Regions from separate parts of the Pseudomonas sp. R2-7-07 genome, predicted to be linked through region 2. Evidence: riboswitches for the same ligand, from Rfam matches in the RefSeq annotation. Region 2 holds a riboswitch; each other region holds the start of a gene.
What was found. Region 2 has a riboswitch for cobalamin ahead of C4J86_RS17240 (ABC transporter substrate-binding protein). Riboswitches for the same ligand answer to the same signal wherever they lie in the genome.
Positions count from the first base shown of each region.

Region 1: it holds a riboswitch for cobalamin, as region 2 does, so the genes downstream of both, cobO (cob(I)yrinic acid a,c-diamide adenosyltransferase) here and C4J86_RS17240 (ABC transporter substrate-binding protein) in region 2, are expected to answer to the same signal.
Region 3: it holds a riboswitch for cobalamin, as region 2 does, so the genes downstream of both, cobW (cobalamin biosynthesis protein CobW) here and C4J86_RS17240 (ABC transporter substrate-binding protein) in region 2, are expected to answer to the same signal.

Region 1 is NZ_CP027759.1:4,053,179-4,057,068, forward strand. It holds gene bluB (5,6-dimethylbenzimidazole synthase) at 1-86, opposite strand, end outside; gene C4J86_RS18550 (cobyrinate a,c-diamide synthase) at 83-1,465, opposite strand; gene cobO (cob(I)yrinic acid a,c-diamide adenosyltransferase) at 1,462-2,073, opposite strand; cobalamin riboswitch at 2,151-2,409, opposite strand; gene C4J86_RS18560 (sorbosone dehydrogenase family protein) at 2,509-3,822, shown strand.
Region 2 is NZ_CP027759.1:3,765,452-3,769,341, reverse strand. It holds gene C4J86_RS17250 (ABC transporter ATP-binding protein) at 1-50, opposite strand, end outside; gene C4J86_RS17245 (iron ABC transporter permease) at 47-1,051, opposite strand; gene C4J86_RS17240 (ABC transporter substrate-binding protein) at 1,048-2,058, opposite strand; cobalamin riboswitch at 2,173-2,367, opposite strand; gene C4J86_RS17235 (DNA/RNA non-specific endonuclease) at 2,405-3,331, opposite strand; gene C4J86_RS17230 (M4 family metallopeptidase) at 3,467-3,890, shown strand, end outside.
Region 3 is NZ_CP027759.1:3,218,104-3,221,993, forward strand. It holds gene cobN (cobaltochelatase subunit CobN) at 1-893, opposite strand, end outside; gene cobW (cobalamin biosynthesis protein CobW) at 897-1,958, opposite strand; cobalamin riboswitch at 2,051-2,251, opposite strand; gene C4J86_RS14640 (M10 family metallopeptidase C-terminal domain-containing protein) at 2,298-3,722, opposite strand.

The DNA.
Region 1 (3,890 bases), 290 kb from region 2:
CCGCTGAAGTGACGCATGTCGCGACGTTCGGCGATGGCGCGGTAGACGGCTTGGCGGTCGGCCTCGGGGAAGGCGTTGTCGCTCATGGCGTCATCGGGGGCAAGCCCCCTCCCACCTGTGGAATGCACTCCCCTGTGGGAGGGGGCTTGCTCCCGATAGCGGTGTCAGGGCCTGGCACAAAAAGTGCGGCCACCGCCTCCGGGTTCGACGGAAAGTAAAAGTGTACATAGGACGCTGTCATCCGCCCCTGCCGATACACCGCCTCAGCCCCACGCCCACCATTGGGGCTCAGGCCACGGGCGATCGGCTCCAATTCGGTGCTGGTCAGGGAATGATGATAGGTGTGCCCGCGCAAGGTGCCTTCGGGCAGTTCGACGCTTTGCAGCGCCAGCGCCGCCAATTTCTTTTGCATCACTGCGTCGCCCTGCAACAGGCCGAGCAGTTCGGCGCGGTTGCCGTCGACATCGGTGAGCGAGTCCAGCAGATACAGCATGCCGCCGCATTCGGCGAGCAAGGGCTTGCCGGCTGCATGATGAGCGCGGATGGCGGCGAGCATCGGCGTGTTTTGCGACAGGGCCCGGTGATGCAGCTCCGGGTAACCGCCGGGTAGATAGAGGCTGTCGGCTTCAGGCAATGCGCCGTCATGGATCGGCGAAAAGAAACGCAACTCGGCGCCCATCGCGCGCAACAAGTCGAGGCTGGCACCGTAGGTAAACGCGAAGGCTTCGTCACGGGCCACCGCAATGCGTACCCCGGCGAGCAACGGCTCGGCGGTGATCACCTGCGGCGCGGCAAATGTCACCGGTGGCGGCACGGCGACTTCGCAACTGCTGCCCAACGCCTGGGCGGCGGCGTCCAGACGCAGGTCGAGGTCATTGAGTTCGCTGGCTTGCACCAGGCCCAGGTGACGGCTGGGCAATTCGATACCGGTTTCACGCGACAGCGCGCCGTACCAGCGCAACCCTTCGGTGAGGCTGCCTTCCAGCAACTGCGCATGGCGCAGCGTGCCGACGCGGTTGGCGAGCACGCCGGCGAATGGCAGGTCGGGCTGGTAGCGCGCCAGGCCCAACGCGAGGGCGCCAAAGGTCTGCGCCATGGCCGTGCCGTCGATCACTGCCAGCACCGGCACGCCGAAATGCCGCGCCAGGTCGGCGCTGGACGGGGTACCGTCGAACAGGCCCATCACGCCTTCGATCAGGATCAGGTCGGCCTCCCCGGCCGCTTCCCACAACAAACGACGACTTTCCTGCTCGCCCACCATCCACATATCCAATTGATACACCGGCGCGCCGCTCGCGCGCTCGTGAATCATCGGGTCAAGGAAGTCCGGCCCGCATTTGAATACGCGTACCTTGCGCCCCAGGTTGCGGTGCAAACGCGCCAACGCGGCGGTGACGGTGGTTTTGCCCTGGCCGGACGCCGGTGCGGCGATCAAGACGGCCGGGCAATGACGGGGCTGATTCAAAGTTCGACGCCTTTCTGTGCCTTGATACCGGCCTGGAACGCGTGCTTGAGCATGCCCATTTCGGTGACGGTATCGCCCATTTCGATCAGCTCAGGCTTGGCGCCACGGCCGGTGACCACCACGTGCTGCATCGGCGGGCGCGCCTGCAGGTCGCTGAGCACCTGGTCGAGGTCAAGGTAGCCGTGCTTGAGGGCGATGTTCAGTTCGTCGAGCACGACCAGGCCGATGGAAGGGTCATTGAGCATCGCCCGGGACACCGCCCAGGCCGCTTCGGCGGCGGCGATATCGCGCTGACGATCCTGGGTTTCCCAGGTGAAGCCTTCGCCCATCACGTGAAAGCGGACCTGCTCGGGGAAGCGGCGGAAAAACAACTCTTCGCCGGTACTGTTGCGCCCCTTGATGAACTGCACCACGCCGCACTGCATGCCATGCCCCATGGCGCGGGCCAACATGCCGAAGGCCGAACTGCTTTTGCCCTTGCCGTTGCCGGTCAGCACCAGCAGCAAACCGCATTCATTGGGCGAGTTGGCGATGCGTTCATCGATCACGGCTTTTTTGCGCAGCATGCGCGCCAGGTGGCGTTCGTCGCGGTCGGGGGTATCGGTCATGGCAGCTCTCCGTTGGGGCTGGACAAAAACGGCGGGCAGGAAAAAAGACAACAGACAGCCAAGCATCGCCCACCGTGATGCTGTTGGATGTTTCAGGCCGGTCTCCGGGCTCATGAGTGGCGCCCTGCCTTTTGTAAAAGACAGGACATGCCAACGGCGCGCCTTCCCATATCGCCTGCGATACAGTGGCCAATAGCGCCGTCTTGACTCATTTACCGTTGCGGGGGCAGCGCCGGAATTGCGGCGGCACTGTGTACAAGTGCGCTCACTCACCGGCTTCCCTGTTTCACTCTGTCGACGCATGCGCCACAGAGCACCTGGAACAAGCCGCGAAGGTTAGTGGGTTGGGGGTGGAGCGTCAATTAAAGCTGGCCCTGTACTTGAACCATCAAGGTGATGTGCTTCTCTACCCTTACAGGTATTCAGGAGAACACCATGCACAAAACCAGACTCGCCCTACTGATCATGCTCGCCGGCACCCTCGCCGCCTGCGGAGAAAGCTCTACCCTGCAGGTAGCCGACGGCACCGGGCCCTCGCCCAGGTTGCCGGAACCGAACAAGACGCTGATCCCCACCGTGAACATCGCGCCGGCTGTCGGTTGGCCAGGCGGCGCCAAGCCAACGGCCGCTGCTGGCACCCAGGTGGCTGCATTCGCCGAGGGCCTGGAGCATCCGCGCTGGCTCTACGTGCTGCCCAACGGCGACATCCTGGTGGCCGAGACCAATGCACCGCCCAAGCCCGATGACGCCAAAGGCGTGCGCGGCTGGGTCATGGAGAAAGTCATGGGCCGCGCGGGCGCAGGCGTGCCGAGCCCGAACCGCATCACCCTGCTGCGCGACGCCGATCACGACGGCGTCGCCGAAACCCGCACGGTGTTCCTGGAAAACCTCAACTCGCCCTTCGGCATGGCTCTGGTCGGCAATGACCTGTACGTGGCGGACTCGGATAAGTTGCTGCGTTTCCCCTATCAACCTGGGGAGACCGCGATCAAGGCGGCCGGCACCAAAGTCGTCGATTTGCCGGGTGGCAGCCTCAACCATCACTGGACCAAAAACGTGATCGCCAGCCAGGACGGCAGCAAGCTGTATGTCAGCGTCGGCTCCAACAGCAACGTCGGCGAGAATGGCCTGGAAGCCGAAGAAGGCCGGGCGGCGATCTGGGAAGTGGACCGCGCCACGGGCCAGCATCGTATTTTCGCCTCCGGCCTGCGCAACCCCAACGGCATGGCGTGGGAGCCGCAGAGCGGCAAATTGTGGACGGCGGTGAACGAGCGCGATGAAATCGGCAGCGACCTGGTGCCGGATTACATCACCTCGGTCAAGGACGGCGCGTTCTATGGCTGGCCGTTCAGCTATTACGGGCAGCATGTGGATGTGCGCGTCACCCCGCAGAACCCGCAGCTGGTCGCCAAAGCCATTGCGCCAGACTATGCGGTCGGCCCGCATACCGCTTCGCTGGGGCTGACATTCGCCCAGGGCAACACACTCCCGGCGCAGTTCAGCAACGGTGCGTTCATCGGCCAGCATGGTTCCTGGAACCGCAAGCCGCACAGTGGCTATAAGGTGATCTTCGTGCCGTTCGAGGGCGGGCAGCCGAAAGGCAAGCCGGTGGACGTGCTGACCGGGTTCCTCGATAAAGATGAGAACGCCATGGGCCGGCCGGTGGGCGTGGTGATCGATCAGCAAGGGGATTTGCTGGTGGCCGATGATGTGGGGAATAGGGTGTGGCGGGTGTCTACGGTCAAGTAGACCCTCTCAAGCACACCACAAAACAATGTGGGAGGGGGCTTGCCCCCGATAGCGGAGTATCAGTCACA
Region 2 (3,890 bases):
TCGGCCTCGCGCACCTTGAAGCCGAGCCCACTGCAGCTCAACACACTCATCGCGCATTCCTCCGACCGATCAGGATCAGCGCAAACACCGGCGCGCCGACCAGTGCGGTGACCACCCCCACCGGAATCACCTGGCCTTTGATCAGGGTGCGCGACAGCACATCGGCGGCGATCAGGAACAACGCGCCGCCCAGGGCGCTGGCGGGCAGCAGGCGCGAGTGCCCGGTGCCCAGCATCAAGCGCATGGCATGGGGGATCACCAGCCCGACAAAACCGATGGAGCCGACAATCGACACCATCACCGCCGTCACCACCGCCGCGCAGCCCACCAGCGCGAATTGCACGCGCCGCACCGGGATGCCGAGGGCGGCCGCCGAATCTGTGCCGAAGGTAAACGCATCCAGGGCGCGACGGTGCCACAGGCACACCAGCAGCCCCACGACCGCCACCGGCACCGCCAGCCACACCGACGGCCAACGCACGCCGCTGAGGTTGCCGAGCAGCCAGAACATAATGCCCCGCGCCTGTTCGGAGCTGGCGGATTTGGTGATCAGGAACGCGGTGAGCGCATTGAACAGCTGGGAGCCTGCGATACCGGCGAGGATGATCTGCCCGGTGCCATTGGACGAGCCGCTGGCCCGCGCCAGCAGAATCACCAGGGCGAATGCGGCCATGGCGCCGACGAATGCGCCGGCCGGCAGCGAAATCAAACCGCCGCCCACCCCGATCAACGCGATCAGCACCGCACCGGTCGAGGCGCCGGCGCTGATGCCCAACAGATACGGATCGGCCAGCGGGTTGCGCAGCAACGATTGCAGGATCACCCCGCACGTTGCCAGGCCCGCACCGCAGGCGCCGGCCACCAGGGCACGGGTCAGGCGGTAGTTCCACACCACGCCTTCATCGATGGGGTCGAGTGCGTAGCCGGCCGCCCAGAGTTTGTTGGCGAGCACCTGGAGCACCACCTGCGGCGAGATGGCGGTTTCGCCGATGGCCACGCCGGCGAGCAGGGCGATCAGCAGCAGCGTGAGGGCGAGCAGGGTCCGTATCATTGCGCCAGGTCGTAGCCGTCGATGGCCGCAGCCAGTTGGTCAAGGCCGTCGAATGTGCGCAGGCTGGCCTGCAGCGCCAGGGCGTCGAGGATGATGATGCGGTTGTGTTTCACCGCGTCCATGTTGCGGGTCACGGGGTCGCTGCGCAGGAAGGCCAGCTTCTTTTCATGGTCGTCTGCGGGATAGCGGCGCCGGTCCATGCGTGCGATCACCAGGAAGGTGGGGTTGGCCTTGGCGAGGGTTTCCCAGCCGACGGCGGGCCATTCTTCATCGGACTGCACCACGTTGCGCAGGCCGAGGGTGTGCAGCATGAATTCGGGTACACCTTTATGGCCGGCCACGTAGGGGTCGCTGGCCATTTCGGCGCTGGAGAACCACACCAGCGCGCTGGCTTGCTTCAAGCCTTTGCGCTGCACAGTGGCAATGGACGTGGCCAGGCGCGCCTTGAGTTCATCGGTCAGTTGCTGGCCGCGCGCCTGCACGTCGAAGATCTCGGCCAATTGGCTGAGGCTCTTGTAGATCGTCTCGATGCGAAACGGCTGCAGCCGCGTGCCGTCGGCGCCCACCCGGTTGTCTTTGTCTTCGCAGTCGGAGGGCAGCAAGTAGGTCGGGATGTTCAGTTCCTGAAACTGCTCGCGGGTGCCCACCACGCCTTGGGGCCCGACCACCCATTCCAGCTCGGCGGCCACCAGTTGCGGGCGCTTGGCGATCACTGCTTCGAAGCTCGGTTCGTTATTGGCCAGGCGCTCGATGTGGTCGTTCTGTGCCTTGTACTGCGCCAATACATCGTTGAACCACAGCGAAGTGCCGACCACTTTGTCGCCCACGCCCAACGCATACAGCATCTCGGTGGCGGCCTGGCCGATGGTCACGCTACGCGCGGGCGCCTGCTGGAACGTGACGGGGCTGCCGCAGTTTTCCAGGGTCAGCGGGTAGTGGGTAGGCGCGGCGTGGGCCAGGGCGCAGCAACCCAGGCCGATGATCAGGGCCGTAACGCGTGGCAGCATGGGGCAATCTCCGTTTGAACCGTCGGTGAAGCAGGGCAGGTACGGTACGGAAATACACCCACGAACGCTGCCGGCCGGGCAGGGCAAGGATGGCCTTCCCGGACACCCCGCCGGTTAGTGAGTCACTGGGCCGGCAGGTCTCCTGACTGATGCGTCATCGCCCGGCTCCGGCCTTCCCGGACAACGTCCAGTGGCAGTGGGGAGCAGGCTCGGCACCTACAGTTGCGGGGGCAGTTTCGATTGACGTCGCGGGCGGCGTTTCGAATTCCCTATTAGTCCCGTGGGGGAACCGGCGGCGCTATGGTAGTTGATTCGGCCCACGAGAGGGAGGTGGAAGTGACGCCGGTTACAGGCGAATGTCCCCAGGCCCCCGGATCAGCGCTTCGATCCGCGTTCCCGTGGCGCGCTCTTCGTTGCTGAAGCCGTCGTAGTCGGCCAGGTTGCCGAAGCGGATGCCGGTCAATTGCTCGATCTGGATCACACTGCGCTGGTAGGTTCTGAGCGGGCCGAACACCAGGTCCAGTTGGCCCAGCTCGCGGCTCTGGTCGATCATATAGGCGCTGGCGGAAGGCTTGCCGTCGTCGCCGAGGTAGGCCACGACTTTCCAGAACGCCTTGGGGATTTTCACGCCCCGGTACAGGCGGTCGTCGTCGGCGAATACCGGGCCGGTAAATACGCTGGCACGGGCTTTCCAGCGCTGGGTGTTGTCGAGAATGTAGTCCTCCAGTTCCAGCCAGGTCTTCTGGTTGAAGCCGCTCATCTGCGGCGAGCAGTTGGTGAAATGGAAGGTGTCGCCGTTGGCGGTGTTCGCGTCGGCGCCCCAGTTGGGGTCTTGGCGCCGCACCAGGTGGCCACGGTCAAGGCCGTTGCCGGCGTAGAGGTCTTCGCCCACTTGGGCGTCGATGGGCAGGCGGCCGTCGTAGGCCCAGGTGTCGTTGCTGCGCACGATATCGACGTGCTTGGCGCCGTCGATGTTGACACCGACATACAGCGCCAGCCGTCGGGAACGCGACATGCTGATGGAAAAGTGCATGTAGTCCAGGCGGGGCTGGGCGTCGCTTGCCTGGGTCGGGTCCAGCGTGGGCCAGGGCACCGCGAAGCTGCCGAGAAAATCCTCGGCGTAGCCGCGCCGGTCTTGCAAGTCCTTGGCTGCGCTGACGCGTGGCGCGGCGGCCCTGGCTTCCAGCAGGGAGGGTGTGGGCGTGACCAAGGGGCGAAGGTCGGCAAGCCTTGGGCGGTAGGCCAGGTCGATTTTGACGTTACGTGCGGGCATGGAAGGCTTCCTGATGAGGATCGGATAAACACGACTGCAACATGATTTCATGACAATTTGGCCCAGGCGGCAGACTCCGGTCTATCCTGAAGTCGTTAACCGGACGTTCACCACACGCCAAAAAGGAGCCAGCTTATGTGTGTTCGCCAATCGCGCAACCCGATTTTCTGCCTGATCCCGCCGTACATGCTCGACCAGATTGCACGCCACGGCGATAAAGCCCAACGCGAGGTGGCGCTGCGTACGCGCGCCAAGGACAGCACGTTCCGCTCGTTGCGCATGGTCGCCGTACCCGCCAGAGGCCCCGCCCGCATGGCGCTGGTGGCGGGTGCCGAGAAACAGCGCTCGATCTACAGCGCCGACAACACCGACAGCCTGCCGGGCAAGCTGATCCGCAGCGAAGGGCAACCCGCCAGCGGTGATGCGGCGGTGGACGAGGCCTATGACGGCCTGGGCGCGACCTTCGACTTTTTCGACCAGGTCTTCGACCGCAATTCCATCGACGATGCCGGCATGGCGCTGGATGCCACGGTGCACTTCGGCCAGGACTACAACAATG
Region 3 (3,890 bases), 550 kb from region 2:
GGCTGATTGTCCTGGGCGCAGATCGCCTGGATCACCGGGATATTGCGGCGAAACGGGCGCAGATGCGGCGCTTCGGGGCTCGATTGAGCAAAGCCGGTGGTGTTGAGGATCACCGCCGCCTGCACCTCATCCAACAGGTCTTCGACCACCGCCAGGCAACCGGGCTCTTTCAAACTGGCGACTGCGATCGGTAAGGGGTTAAGGCCCGCCGCCTGCAGGCGCTGGCAGAACACATCGATAAACCCGGTATTGGCGGCCTGCAAATGCGAGCGGTAGAACAGCACCGCCGCCACCGGAAAATCAGCCTGCCACTGCGCCTGCCAATCAGCCAGGTGGGCGTTGGCGGTATGCGGGTGGTAGATCGAGGTGCGCGGCAAGCTTTGCGGCTCTGCCCAGGCATAGTCGCGCCCCAGATAGCCGGCGGCCAGGCAGCGATAGAAATCCAGCGCGTTACCCAGGCCACCCTGGCGCAGGAACTGCCACAACCGGTCACGCTCGGGCGCCTCCACGGTGCTCAAGCCGCTGAGCTCCGGGTCTGGCCGATCATCCCCCGGTACCAGGATCAGCGTGACGCCGCGCTCCGCCAACGCCACCAGGCGCTCGACGCCATAACGCCAGTAGCCGATGCCGCCATGCAGCGAAATCAGGATGACCTTGGCGTGGCGCAGCACTTCATCGACGTACAGGTCGACCGAGGCATGGTTTTGCACCTGCATCGGGTTGGCCAGGCGCAGGCTGGGGTAATCCTCGGGCAACTGCCGGGCCGCCTCGGCAAGCAGCGCCAGGCTGGAATCGCCGCTGCACAGGATCACCAGCTCGGCGGGGGTTTGCCCAAGGTCGGCGATGTTGTCGTCCGCGACGAAGCCACCGGGCTGGGTCCTGAGCAGGTGCATGGGTCAGGCGCTGATGGCGGCGCGCAGTTGCGCTTCAAGGCCTGCCGCGTCAAGCGCCTGGCCGATCAGCACCAGGCGCGTGGTACGTGCCTCATCGGCGCCCCAGGCACGGTCGAAATGCTTGTCGAAACGTGTGCCCACGCCCTGGATCAACAGGCGCATCGGTTTGTTCGGAATGGCGGCGAAGCCCTTGACGCGCAGGATGCCGTGCTGCACCACCAATTGCGTCAGGGCGTCAAGCAGCAGGGCTTCGTCGGCTGGCGGCAGGTCGATGGAGATGGAGTCGAACGCGTCGTGGTCGTGATCGTCTTCACCGTCATGGTGATGGTCGTGATGGCTATGGCGCGCGTCGATATGTTCCTCGGAGCCGGCACCCAGACCGATCAACACGTCCAGTGGTACGCGACCGCTGCTGGCTTCGATGACTTTCACCGCCGGCGGCAACTCCTCGGCCACTTCCAGGCGCACGCGGGCCAGGTCTTCGGCGCTGATCAGGTCGGCCTTGTTGAGGATCACCAGGTCGGCACTGGCCAGTTGGTCGGCGAACAGTTCGTGCAGGGGCGATTCGTGGTCCAGGTTCGGGTCGAGCTTGCGCTGGGCGTCGACCTGGTCCGGGAACGCGGCGAAGGTGCCAGCGGCCACGGCCGGGCTGTCGACCACGGTGATCACCGCGTCCACGGTGCAGGCATTGCGGATTTCCGGCCATTGGAAGGCCTGGACCAGCGGCTTGGGCAGGGCCAGGCCCGAGGTTTCAATGAGGATATGGTCGAGGTCGCCACGCCGGGCCACCAGTTCGCGCATCACCGGGAAGAACTCTTCCTGCACGGTGCAGCACAGGCAGCCATTGGCCAGCTCGTACACGCGGCCGTTGGCTTCTTCTTCGGTGCAACCGATGGAGCACTGCTTGAGGATGTCCCCGTCAATGCCCAGCTCGCCGAATTCATTGACGATCACCGCAATGCGACGGCCCTGGGCGTTGTCGAGCATATGGCGCAGCAAGGTGGTCTTTCCCGAGCCGAGGAAACCGGTAACGATGGTGACGGGGAGTTTGGCCAGTGTTTTCATCGGATGCCCTTTGGGGCGGGCATACGGGACGATAGGCCCTGCGACGGCGCGCAGCAGCGGATTTCGTCACCGGATCACCCCGCCCGGTTGAATTGAAAAATCGATTGCGAGGCAGGTCTCCTGGCTTGGGGCTTGCGGGTCTTGCGACCGGCGCTGACTGCGCCTTCCCGCCGGATCGGCAGTGGCGTGGCAGTCAGTAGAACCCTTCACAGTTGCGGGGGCAGCCGCGGCTTGAACCGCGTTCCCTTCTTAGCTTCGGCCTGGGCCGAAGAACCTCGAGCGAGCAAGGCTACGCAGTGCAGGGTCGGCGGTCAATGTCCCCTACCCGGGAGGCAGGGTTCACGCGTGATGAAAGCTGACAGGCACATCGCCAACAATGTCGGTATGCCGTATCTGCCCGTGGCTTTGGAGATAGAAATCAATTTCGCCGTTGCCGGTCAGGTCGAGTACAACCCATGACTCGTCCGTCTGCGGATCGTAACCCACGCCCACCTCGCCTGCCCGCCCAGTGAACTGGCTGACAAAAATCAGCGAGCCAAGGCCATGCCTGCGCAACAGCGGGGAAATATCGATGCTGTCCTGCCCACTGACAAAGTCCATCAACTGGTCCGGGGCGTATAACGTCGAATCACTGGCATACTGGTAGATGAACGTATCGCTGCCCGCGCCTCCTCGCATGTGGTCCGCGCCGGCGCCGCCGGTGAGGCGGTTGTCAGCGTCATTTCCGATCAGCACGTCTTTACCTGAACCACCGATGGCGTTTTCCAGGGTAACGCCCTTGGCGATGGAGACATTGCCCTTCATTCCTCCTACATCGGAAAAAGACTGGGCGCGCAGGTTGATCACCTGGTCCTGATGATATCCAGAGAAGTCCAACGTATCGTTGCCGCCGCCGTCCCAGACGCAAAACACAGCACCGTCGCGAGACGAATTCAAGGACAGATCGTCTCGCTGGGTATTGGAGTTGAACCCGTAGGTAGTATCTGTATTGCGCGTCTGATGGTTGGCACCAAACACCCTCTGAGCCCAGGCGATGTCGGCCATCAATGGCGAGGAGGCGTGTTGCCCCTTGAAATCCTGATGAGTATGGCTCACGTCAAAATAGCTCATGACTGAGTAGGCCCGACTGTCTTGTGCATAGGCGGCCTGCGCGTGGTAGGTGGCGGGGCCACGAGTAGCGTCATAATCGCCTGTATGTGCGGCGCCCAGGATGTGGCCGATCTCGTGCGTGAGCGTTTGGCGCCCGAAGCCGTTGACCTGCGGTGCACGGTTATCCGCATAGCCGGGGTTCACACGCACCCGGCCCTGATAATGTGAGAACAAAGCGTCGGCGACTGTGGGCGCCTTGTCGTTGACAAACCGTAACCGGCCTTCGGATTCAATGGCATCTTCTTTAAAAGTAACCTTCGCAACATCCGCCCAGGACTGCATTGAGCGTCGGGCCTGATTTTTTTGTGTTTCATTAAACTTACTTTCATTTTTTGCAACTTCATTAAACGTATAAGAGAGTTGCACTGTGTGGTCGCCATTACTGTCATTCAATCTACGCCCCTTACGATCGATCTGGTGCGCCATATCGCTCAACGACCACACAGGTTTATTGAAGCTTGCGCGGGAATACGGATCATCGGTGCGCTGGGAGCGATCTCCATGCGCAGGGGCGTTAACGCTTGAGAATGCTTGCTGGGACTCGGGCAACTTGTGCGGTTGATCCGTATGTGCGCAAACATTACCCGGATTAAACTTGGCGCGAGATACACTCATCGTGAACTAAGCCTCATAAATGACACATCAACATTCAAGGCGCCCAGCTTCCAACAAGAAACATTCAAAATAAAGCGCGACACCCACACAAACCAATTAAAGATATTACTCATCAGCTGCTCACGCCCTCCCCATCCAGCGCCCGCCCCCACCTCAATTGACGCCCAG